3 regions of the Colwellia sp. SU-HH01217 genome follow, and region 2 is predicted to be linked to each of the others. Evidence: riboswitches for the same ligand, from Rfam matches in the RefSeq annotation. Region 2 holds a riboswitch; each other region holds the start of a gene.
What was found. Region 2 has a riboswitch for cyclic di-GMP ahead of AC27G3_RS06600 (DUF3718 domain-containing protein). Riboswitches for the same ligand answer to the same signal wherever they lie in the genome.
Positions count from the first base shown of each region.

Region 1: another riboswitch for cyclic di-GMP. It lies ahead of AC27G3_RS13795 (DUF3718 domain-containing protein); the one in region 2 lies ahead of AC27G3_RS06600 (DUF3718 domain-containing protein).
Region 3: another riboswitch for cyclic di-GMP. It lies ahead of AC27G3_RS10665 (hypothetical protein); the one in region 2 lies ahead of AC27G3_RS06600 (DUF3718 domain-containing protein).

Region 1 is NZ_BAAJLX010000012.1:13,783-17,063, forward strand. Features, by position in the region: gene AC27G3_RS13780 (hydroxymethylglutaryl-CoA lyase) at 1-208, shown strand, start outside; gene AC27G3_RS13785 (CoA transferase subunit A) at 285-986, shown strand; gene AC27G3_RS13790 (3-oxoacid CoA-transferase subunit B) at 997-1,653, shown strand; cyclic di-GMP riboswitch class I at 1,853-1,958, shown strand; gene AC27G3_RS13795 (DUF3718 domain-containing protein) at 2,024-2,383, shown strand; gene AC27G3_RS13800 (patatin-like phospholipase family protein) at 2,561-3,281, shown strand, end outside.
Region 2 is NZ_BAAJLX010000003.1:343,185-346,465, forward strand. Features, by position in the region: gene AC27G3_RS06590 (porin) at 1-698, shown strand, start outside; gene AC27G3_RS06595 (DUF2750 domain-containing protein) at 861-1,232, opposite strand; gene AC27G3_RS06600 (DUF3718 domain-containing protein) at 1,388-1,735, opposite strand; cyclic di-GMP riboswitch class I at 1,800-1,882, opposite strand; gene AC27G3_RS06605 (RNA-binding S4 domain-containing protein) at 2,082-2,489, shown strand; gene AC27G3_RS06610 (GNAT family N-acetyltransferase) at 2,529-3,014, opposite strand; gene AC27G3_RS06615 (proline--tRNA ligase) at 3,248-3,281, shown strand, end outside.
Region 3 is NZ_BAAJLX010000007.1:71,103-74,383, forward strand. Features, by position in the region: gene dbpA (ATP-dependent RNA helicase DbpA) at 1-267, shown strand, start outside; gene zapE (cell division protein ZapE) at 295-1,515, shown strand; cyclic di-GMP riboswitch class I at 1,597-1,680, shown strand; gene AC27G3_RS10665 (hypothetical protein) at 1,772-1,975, shown strand; gene AC27G3_RS10670 (DUF2884 family protein) at 2,217-3,029, shown strand.

The DNA of each region.
Region 1 (3,281 bases), on a different contig from region 2:
TGCTATTGCGGGACTTGGCGGCTGCCCTTATGCTAAAGGGGCTTCTGGTAATGTTGCAACAGAAGACGTAGTTTATATGCTTAACGGCTTAGGTATTGAGACCGGAATTAATTTTGACAAGCTGCTCAAAGCAGGTTGGTTTATCAGTGACAAATTAGAAAAATCGCCTGTGTCCAAAGTATCAAATGCTTACCGTGCACAGTGTTAATACACTCTATTGCGCACTTAATGAAAAATTAATGTGGCTAAATTAATAGTAACTAACAAATAGAAAGGAGTTTCAAATGGCAGGTTTTGACAAAGTAGTGTCAAGCTATGAAGAAGCCATGGCAGGATTAACTGACAATATGACAGTTATTGCTGGTGGTTTCGGTCTTTGCGGTATCCCAGAAAACTTAATCAACGAGATAAAAAGAAAAGGTACTAAAGGATTAACTTTGGTATCTAATAACTGTGGTGTTGATGATTTTGGTTTAGGTATTTTATTACCGGATCGCCAAATAAAAAAAATTATCGCTTCTTATGTTGGCGAAAATGCAGAATTCGAACGCCAAATGATGGCAGGAGAGTTAGAAGTTGAATTAACGCCCCAAGGTACATTAGCGGAAAAAATGCGTGCTGGCGGTGCTGGAATTCCTGCTTTTTATACTGCTACGGGTTATGGAACTCCTGTCGCTCAAGGGAAAGAAGAAAGAGAGTTTGACGGTCGACATTATATTTTAGAGCCTTCAATAACAGGTGATTTTGCCATTGTTAAAGCTTGGAAAGCTGACAGATACGGTAATCTTGTTTTTAGAAAAACCGCGCGTAACTTTAACCCATTAGCCGCAACAGCAGGTAAAATTACCGTTGTTGAAGTGGAAGAAATTGTAGAACCTGGTGAGCTAGATCCAGACCAGATACATACCCCTGGTATTTATGTTAATCGCCTTATCTTAGGCTCATTTGAAAAACGAATCGAACAACGTACTGTTCGCCAAGCTTAGGAGATTACCAATGGCTTTAACACGAGAACAAATAGCACAACGTGTTGCTCAAGAACTAGAAGATGGCTTTTATGTTAATTTAGGTATTGGTATTCCAACGCTAGTTGCTAACTACGTACCAGAGAATATAGAAGTCATGCTACAGTCTGAAAATGGTTTATTGGGTATGGGGCAATTCCCTACCGAAGAAGAGATAGATGCCGACTTAATTAATGCTGGTAAGCAAACCGTTACTATGGCTACAGGCGCTTCACTTTTCGACTCTGCAGAGTCTTTTGCCATGATCCGTGGCGGCCACGTAGATTTAACCGTATTAGGCGCTTTTGAAGTAGACATTCAAGGTAATATCGCCTCATACATGATCCCTGGAAAACTAATTAAAGGTATGGGTGGCGCAATGGATTTAGTTGCTGGCGCTGATAATATTATTGTCACTATGACACATGCCTCTAAACATGGTGTATCAAAGTTACTAAATAGCTGCTCATTACCATTAACAGGTAAAGGTTGTATTAAACGTGTATTAACAGATTTAGCCTTTTTAGAAATTAAAGAGGGAAAGTTTCATTTAATCGAACGCGCGCCAGGTGTTTCTGTTGATGAAATTATAAAACTAACCGAAGGTGAGCTAGTAGTGCCCGAAAATGTACCTGAAATGCAATTTTAATTGTAATAAAAATGAACATAAAATTAACAGGCTATTAATATAAAATATTAATTTTTTCGAACACATAAAACGGTATATTGTATAACTTGATTTTTAAACTACTGTTTAACAATGACAAAAAAATCAAAAGTACAAAAAACAACCAATAAAAGTAGCTGTAAAGTTGCAATTTGTAATGAATTTAGCAATACTGAAGGTGACAAAGAAAAGGCAAGACATGCGAAAACATGTTACGCAAAACCACCGGTCTAAGGGTTTTTATTTTTAGCAATAATTATAAAATCTATGACAGCGGAGTCACCTCGTTATTAGGTACATCCTGTGGTTTTTTCTTTTACTAACTAACTTAATTAATTAAAAGGTTAATAAAATGAAAAAATTATTACTAGCTTCTACCATTACTGCTTTATTATTGACGTCTGTTGTATCGACGCCGAAGGCACAAGCTTCAAACATCGCTCAAAGCGTTTGTGAATATGTGGCTGCCGACGACAAAAAACGCATGCGTTCTTTTTTAAAGACGAATAAATTAAAAATTCGTAGTATCTTCTCAGGTATTCAATGTAACGGTAAAAACTTGTTGGAATTTGCTGCTGCAAAAGGTTCTGTTAAAACAGGTACTTTGATGATTGCAAAATTACCAAAGAAAGTTGTTTCAGCGAACTTAGCACTTATTCAAAATGGATCGCAACCATTAATAGACGCAGCTAACGAACGCGTTAGCAGCTGAAAGTTATTTTCAAGTAGGTGTCAATGCTTAGCATCAATGTTTACTAGTTAATAATTCTATGTCGCTTCAAAAAGCCAGCTTTGCTGGCTTTTTTTTTTGAATAATTTTAATTATTTATGATGTTAATAATAAAAAAAATCCATACACTTAACTTATATCACCTAGCAGTACTTGAACATGGCAATAAAAAGAACATATAAAAATAGTAAAAATGCATTACTCCTCACTGGTGGTGGCGCTCGTGCGGCATATCAAGTAGGTGTATTATCAGCTATTGCAACATTTATTCCTCGCAATCACGGCATACCTTTTCCCATAGTCTGCGGGACATCTGCAGGAGCGATTAACTCGACTGCACTGTCATGCTATGCATCTTGTTTTCATCTAGGTGTTAAGAAATTAGAATGGATGTGGAAGTCTTTACATACACATAGTATTTATCATAGCGACCCAATCAGGGTTTTTAATAATATTACCCAAGGTGTTTTGGGTAGCTTTCAAGCAGATTACGCTAACCAATCATCTCGAAGTTTACTCAATAATGCCCCATTAAGAGCTCTACTAAACCAAGTTGTTGACTTTAGCCGTATTGATAAAAACATAGATAATGGTTATTTATCTGCGTTATCAATTACGGCTTCGAATTATTCTACAGGCAATTCTATTAGTTTTTTTCAATCTGAAGATGGTATTCAGCCATGGTTCAGGGCGAAACGCCGTGGCGAGCCATGTCAAATCAATAGTGAGCACTTAATGGCTTCTGCGGCAATTCCATTAGTGTTTCCTTCCATTAAAATAAAAAGCCAGCACTATGGTGATGGTTCAGTACATCAATTATCACCTTTAAGTCCTGCGATACATTTAGGAGCTGAGCGTATTTTAGTGATAGGCGTTGAGC
Region 2 (3,281 bases):
GGACGTCATCAAAAAAACTTTTAACACCGCAAAGAAATAACTTAACGAATAATTTATGGTTTACCGCTGAGTACTTCACTGGTATTAGTATACAAGGCGGGTTTGATAACAATATGTCGTATAAAGGCGGTATATTTTCGAGTGATGATTCTAACGAAATTGGCCTAACAGGCGCTAGTTACTTTGCCCTTTTATCATTAACGGCTAATTATAATAAAACGCCGTTATGGCAAAAAGCGCAAGTGACTCTAGATTATGTATATAACGATGTAGATGAACAAGGCAATACCCGTGATTTTAGTCATGTAGTCAGTTTTTCAAGCAAATTAAACTTTGGCAAATGGCATATGTGGAACGATGCTTCTTATGGTCAAGGCGATTTAGAACAAAGTGATTTATGGGGGCTTGTCGTCATGCCTTATTATCAACACACCAAAGAAATACAATGGGTAATGCGATATACCTACCTAGATAGTCAGCACCTTAATGGTATTAGACTGGGAAAGTATGAAAATCAAAATATCGCAGGAAAAGGCGATAACTACCGTGAAATTTATGCCGGAATGAATTACTTAATTAACCAACACAAGCTTAAAGTTCATTTAGGAGCGCAGTATACTCAAATGAAAGACACAGCAAATGATGGCGGAAAATATAATGGCTGGGGAGTAACGTTAGCTTTTCGTAGCTATTGGTAAGTGGTTAATAGTGGATAATGATAAATAGTTTATATAAGCCGTTATTTTTTTGAAAAATCGCTTTAACGGCTTTCTTTAACGGCTTAAATTGCAGTTTACAGGAAACTTGAATAATATTCCTTCAAAAGTAGTATGAGTACTAATGTCAGTTAAGTTTTTCGGCTATAGCTTTTCTACTTCCGCTAAACTTTGAGTAAATTCGGCTAATTCTAACTCTGTGCAATCACCATCTTCAGGCCAATTTATACCAATAATAACGCCATCACTATTTAAGTCTTCGATCCAAAATTCAAACCAATCCCTTAGTGATATTTGCGCAGGCACATAGTTAGCCCACTCTTGAGTGCAATGCTGATTAGCTAACGACTGTTCAGACCATAACGGCATCACATCAGTATTCTCAAAATTAATTGAGTCGAGCACAACCCAATCTTCACTCTCTTTATCTTGCAATGCCCATAGTGTTTGGCTAGTTTTTACACTCGCTAAAAATTCAGCAAGGATGTTCGAGTTATTTGTAGTTTCACAAGTCATTAGAACTCTTTATTAATAAATATAAACTTGAAGCAATTATACGAGGTATTTGTTTAGGGAACAAACTTAATGGAGGGGTATTAAACGATGAATAAAAAAAGGGATGCAAACAGCATCCCAAACAGGTAAACACGAGCAATTCTTTAATATTAGTATTAGCTACTAATACGTTTTTGAGCAGCAGCGCTAAGTGCTGATGAGTTAATTGAAGCTATGATTTTTTTAACTTGTGATTTAGGCAGTTTGTTTATCATTAATGTGCCTGTTTCAACCGCATTATTAGATGAAGCAAACGATAATAAATTTTGACCATTACATTGCACGCCATCAAAAATTTGACGAATTTTTAATTTATTACTTTTTAAGTAAGAGCGTAGACGTTTTTTATCGTCTGCAGAAACATATTCACAAAGCGTTTGTGCCACATTAGAAGCACTAGCAACAGGACTGTAAGTCGTAGACAGGAGAACAAGAGTAGAAACAACAACTAATAACTTTTTCATTAGAGACCTTAATTTACAATTTAACTAAATAAGTGAAACGTACATCAAAGCGACCCTTTATTTGCTAGGAGACCCCGCTGTCATAGGTTTCCCCTTAGACCGGTAGCTTTGCGTAATACTTTTTCAAGTATGTTGCCGTTTCTGCTGCGGCGTATTATACAGATAAAAAGTATTAGGTGATAATTTAAAAGATAAATTGGCCAATAACTTAAACTAATTCTTGCTAATTTTGTAAACAAATAGATACATTTGTACTTAGATACTCATTACAACCTGCTGATAGACATGTTAAACTCGGTGTTGAGCACTCAGATTAATTTTATTTTACACTTTCATTGAGAATAACATGCAAGACATCCCTGAATATCAAGTTGTTGAAATTTGTGAGCAACCTATTCCACTTTGCCAGTTACTTAAAGTCGCTAATTTAGTTGGCGGTGGCGGCGAAGCCAAAATTGTGATCAGCGAAGGATATGTATTTGTTAACAATGAAGTGGAATATCAAAAAAGAAAAAAAGTTTATGAAAATGACATTGTTGAATTTAATGGTGAAGTGTTTCAAGTCGTCGTAAATGCCAACAGTAAAGTAGAAACTGTAAAGCCTATTAAAATAGCTGCTGCTCCAAGCAAAAAGCCTACAAAACAAAAAAGTAAAAAAAATGGTAATAAAGCACAACCTTCAACCTCAAACAATACACATGAAATAAGCCCAACACCTAGTACTGCCGGTAGAAGAAGACCTATTTCATTTTAGCTTGGTTATTTTGGTTTCATTGAACGTAATTTATAATGATTAAGTAATTTTCTTTTGCCAGAAAATTGCTTTTCCCATTTTAGGATCTAACTCATATCCAGAGTAACCGTACTTTTTATAAGCATTTTTGGCAATTTCATTGCCCTCTAGAACTTCTAAAGTGAGCTTACAACAACCTTTTTCTTTAGCCAACGCTTCTACTTCAATAAACATCTTCTCACTTAAGCCCAATCCTCTAAATTTAGGTAAAACGGTAACATCATGTATGTTCATCACAGGTTTTGCGCTAAAAGTAGAGAAACCTTCAATGCAATTTAAAAGCCCTGCCGCTTCGTTGTCTACATAACAAAGAATAGAAAAAACATCTTTTCGCTGTTTTAAAGACGTTATCAGATTTTCTTGAACATAATCATCAAGAGGTTCTCCTCCTCCCATAGGATCTATAGCATAAGCATTTAATAGCGCAATTAAGTCCTCGCTTTGCTGTTTATCGTTATAATCGGCGCGTATAAGTTGTATATTCATCGGTAGCTTCCCATTTAGGATCTCTATTTTTTAACGTTACTATACGCCAGTCAATATTAAAGAACAGGCAATAGATATATTTTATTGCCACTTTGTTTAACAACGATAAACGCTAAATTTTTGTTAAAAAGGACAATATATCACTTACACCTGATAAGCCGCCCTGTTAGAATGTGCGCAATATATAACACGCTTTTTATTTTACGGATCTTATTCCGAGGAAAATCCTAGCAATGCGCACGAGTCAATATTTACTATCTACCTTAA
Region 3 (3,281 bases), on a different contig from region 2:
TCTGTACTCGATCAAGCCCCATTGCAAAGCAAAATGGCTACACTGCAAATTGATGGTGGTAAAAAGCAAAAAGTAAGGCCTGGCGATATTCTTGGTGCTTTAACAGGTGAAAATGGTATTCAAGGATCACAAGTTGGTAAAATCAATGTTTTGGATAATTGGGCGTATGTAGCAGTAGATAAAAACGCACTTAAATTAGCCCTTAAAAAACTGGAAAAAGGGAAGTTAAAGGGGAGAACCTTTAGAGTAAGACACCTAAGCGTTTAATTTTATTGGGAGCAATTCCTGATGTCGATGAAAATAGCGTATCAACAGCTCGTTGAAACAAAGAAGTTGTCTTATGATGAGGCACAATTACTTGCTGTTAATGCGCTTAATGAACTCTCTTGCCAAGTGTCATTAACAGCGAGTGATAACTCATCTTTTTTCTCTAAGCTTCTGTGCTTAAAACTAACACCCTTGTTTAATCAAAATAGGTACATCAAAGGTATTTATTTTTATGGCAAAGTAGGGCGTGGTAAAACCATGCTAATGGACTTGTTTTATCAACATCTTGCTATTGATAAAAAAATGCGTATTCACTTTCATCGATTTATGGAAAGTGTTCACCAGCAATTAAATGAAATTTCAAATCAACATGCCTTGCAACAAACAAAACAAACGCATCCATTAAGCACTATCGCAAAAAGGTGGGCAACTAAAGTCGACGTACTCTGCTTTGATGAGTTTTTTGTGTCAGATATTGGTGATGCTATGCTTATGTCGGGCTTGCTGGACGCTCTTTTTGCCCAAGGGATAACATTGGTTGCTACCTCAAATTGTCAACCTGAAAACCTCTATAAAAATGGACTTCAACGGGCTCTATTCTTACCCACAATTCAACTGATTAATGACCATTGTCAGGTTATTTCAATTGATGGTGAAATTGATCATCGAAGATCGTTATCAGACAGTCATTATTCATCTTTGTCCCCTAAAATTACAGACACAGGAATTCCTTATCGTGATTATGTTTATCCAAGCACCGCATATCCTAACTTCTTAAGGCAACGTTTTATTGATATTACTCAGGAGAACAAGCTTGCTTCGGGTCATATTTGCATTAATCATCGGAATATTGATTATATAGCCATGCACGATAAAACGATTTACTTTGACTTCTTTGCGCTATGCTCAGGACCAAGAAGCCAGCGAGATTATATAACTCTTGCAGATATGTTTGACACTATCCTTATAGATAATTTACCACAATTTCATGGTGATTTAATTCCTGCAGTGTTTTCAGGAGTAGAGGATAGCTACCAACGAAGCGGGGTTTTAATGTCAGAACTAAGACATTTTGATGATGAAGCTCGACGTTTTATTGCGCTGGTTGACGAGTTTTACGATCAAAATATACGTCTTATTATTAGTGCTGAGGTTGATATTGATGCCTTATATCAAGCAACGCAATTAGCATTCGAGTTTGAACGCTGTCAATCAAGGTTGTTTGAGATGCAAAGAATATACTACTAAAATCAATATCTTAATGGTTTTGGTTACACTGAAATATTTTGTTACGAATAGTTGTAATCTAATAAACTTTGTGTAGAATGTTATGGCATCTGGCAAGATATTTGAAAAAATATTCGCGCAAAACCACAGATCTACGGGGAAACCTATGATGGCTGGGCTACAAAATTATATAGTGCTTAACTTATAATTTAAGTGTATTAACAGCGAACATTATTTTCCGACAATATAATAAAAAATTAAATCGGATGTAGTATTAATGAAAGTTAATTTAACAAAAAAATACCTAACTAAACTGACAGATTTAGCGGCAAAGTTTCATAAAGAAGAAGCTAGCATGACAGATTTGGTTCAGCTAAAGTTATTAATTGGTGCGTTTCAAACGTATTTGAAAAATAATAAAGTTAGCCCTGAGATTGCTTACCAATTTTCTGAAATACGTAAGTTGTCACAAGTAAAGTAAATTAGCTTACTTGTATTCTTATTTTAAGTGCTTGTTTTATGGCTTAGTTTAAGTAAGTACCGAATCACTAACTTTTAGTTTAAATAACCACTATTTAGTTTTTTTAACTTGGTAGTGCTTTGTGCTTATTGTAAGAGTTATTTTTAAGTTAATAAAAATCAAATAGTTACCCTTCTTTGCTAACTTGGCATCAGTCTTGTTATATACTTTGTAATTACAATGAAATTATAAAGGACTTCACATGAAAAACATCCTAACAGCCTCTTTATTGGTTTTAACTACAAGCATCGCTTCTGCTAGTGCTTTTGCACATCAAATTAGTTGCGATATTCAACTTGAAGCTGGCGTAAAGGTTTCTAAAGATAGCTTAGAATTTTTAGATGATTCGGAAAATAACCTCTACACAATCACCGATAACAAAGTCCTAATAGTGAAAGGTAAAACTATTGCCTTAAACGCAAAACAGCAAAGTTTAGTGACTCAATACTCGACCAGCATTAGAGATGTTGTACCAGAAGTAAAAGCGATCGCTTTAGATGCTTTATCGTTAGCTTCAGATGGGTTAACGAAAACGTTTGACGAGCTATTGGGCGAAAATAACCAAGTAGGTGCAGATATCACTACAGAGTTAGATACTATTCACCAACAAATAGAAACACATTTTTCAGCTGAGCAAGGGTTCTACCTTAATGATGATGGTATTGATGGCGATGAAATCTTTGGTGAAGACTTTGAAGAGCGTATTGAAGCTGTTATAGAAAAAGCAGTGCAAAACTCAATGGGGACTTTATTAATGGCATTAGGTAAAGAGATGCTAACTTCTGGTGGAGATATGGATGCGTTTGAAACTCGAATGGAAGATTTTGGTGAAAAAATAGAGCATGAAATGGAAACTCACGCTAAATCTTTTGAAAAACGAGGTAATGACCTATGTGCCTCAGCGGTTGCTATTGATGTTTTAGAATCAAAACTTCAAGCGAACATCCCTGAGCTTGCAGATATTGATGTTTTAACTGCAAAGCAAGGTAAATCGCATAACCAAAATAGCATTTAACGACAGCAACTGATTAAACACTTGTGACGGAATCGATTTTTTAATGTGCTTTGACAAAGAAAAATTAAGCGGCCATAAGTGTTTTATCTGTATTTGTTTTATTTAATAAATATCATTCCTGTGACATACCCTAGAATGACTTATCTTAAGCCCTCCTGAACAATTCAATACTAAAATTTACAAAATAGTTAACTTTAAAGCTTGCAACCATTAATAAAAAACGTTGCAATGACTTATCAGTTAAATTCAATG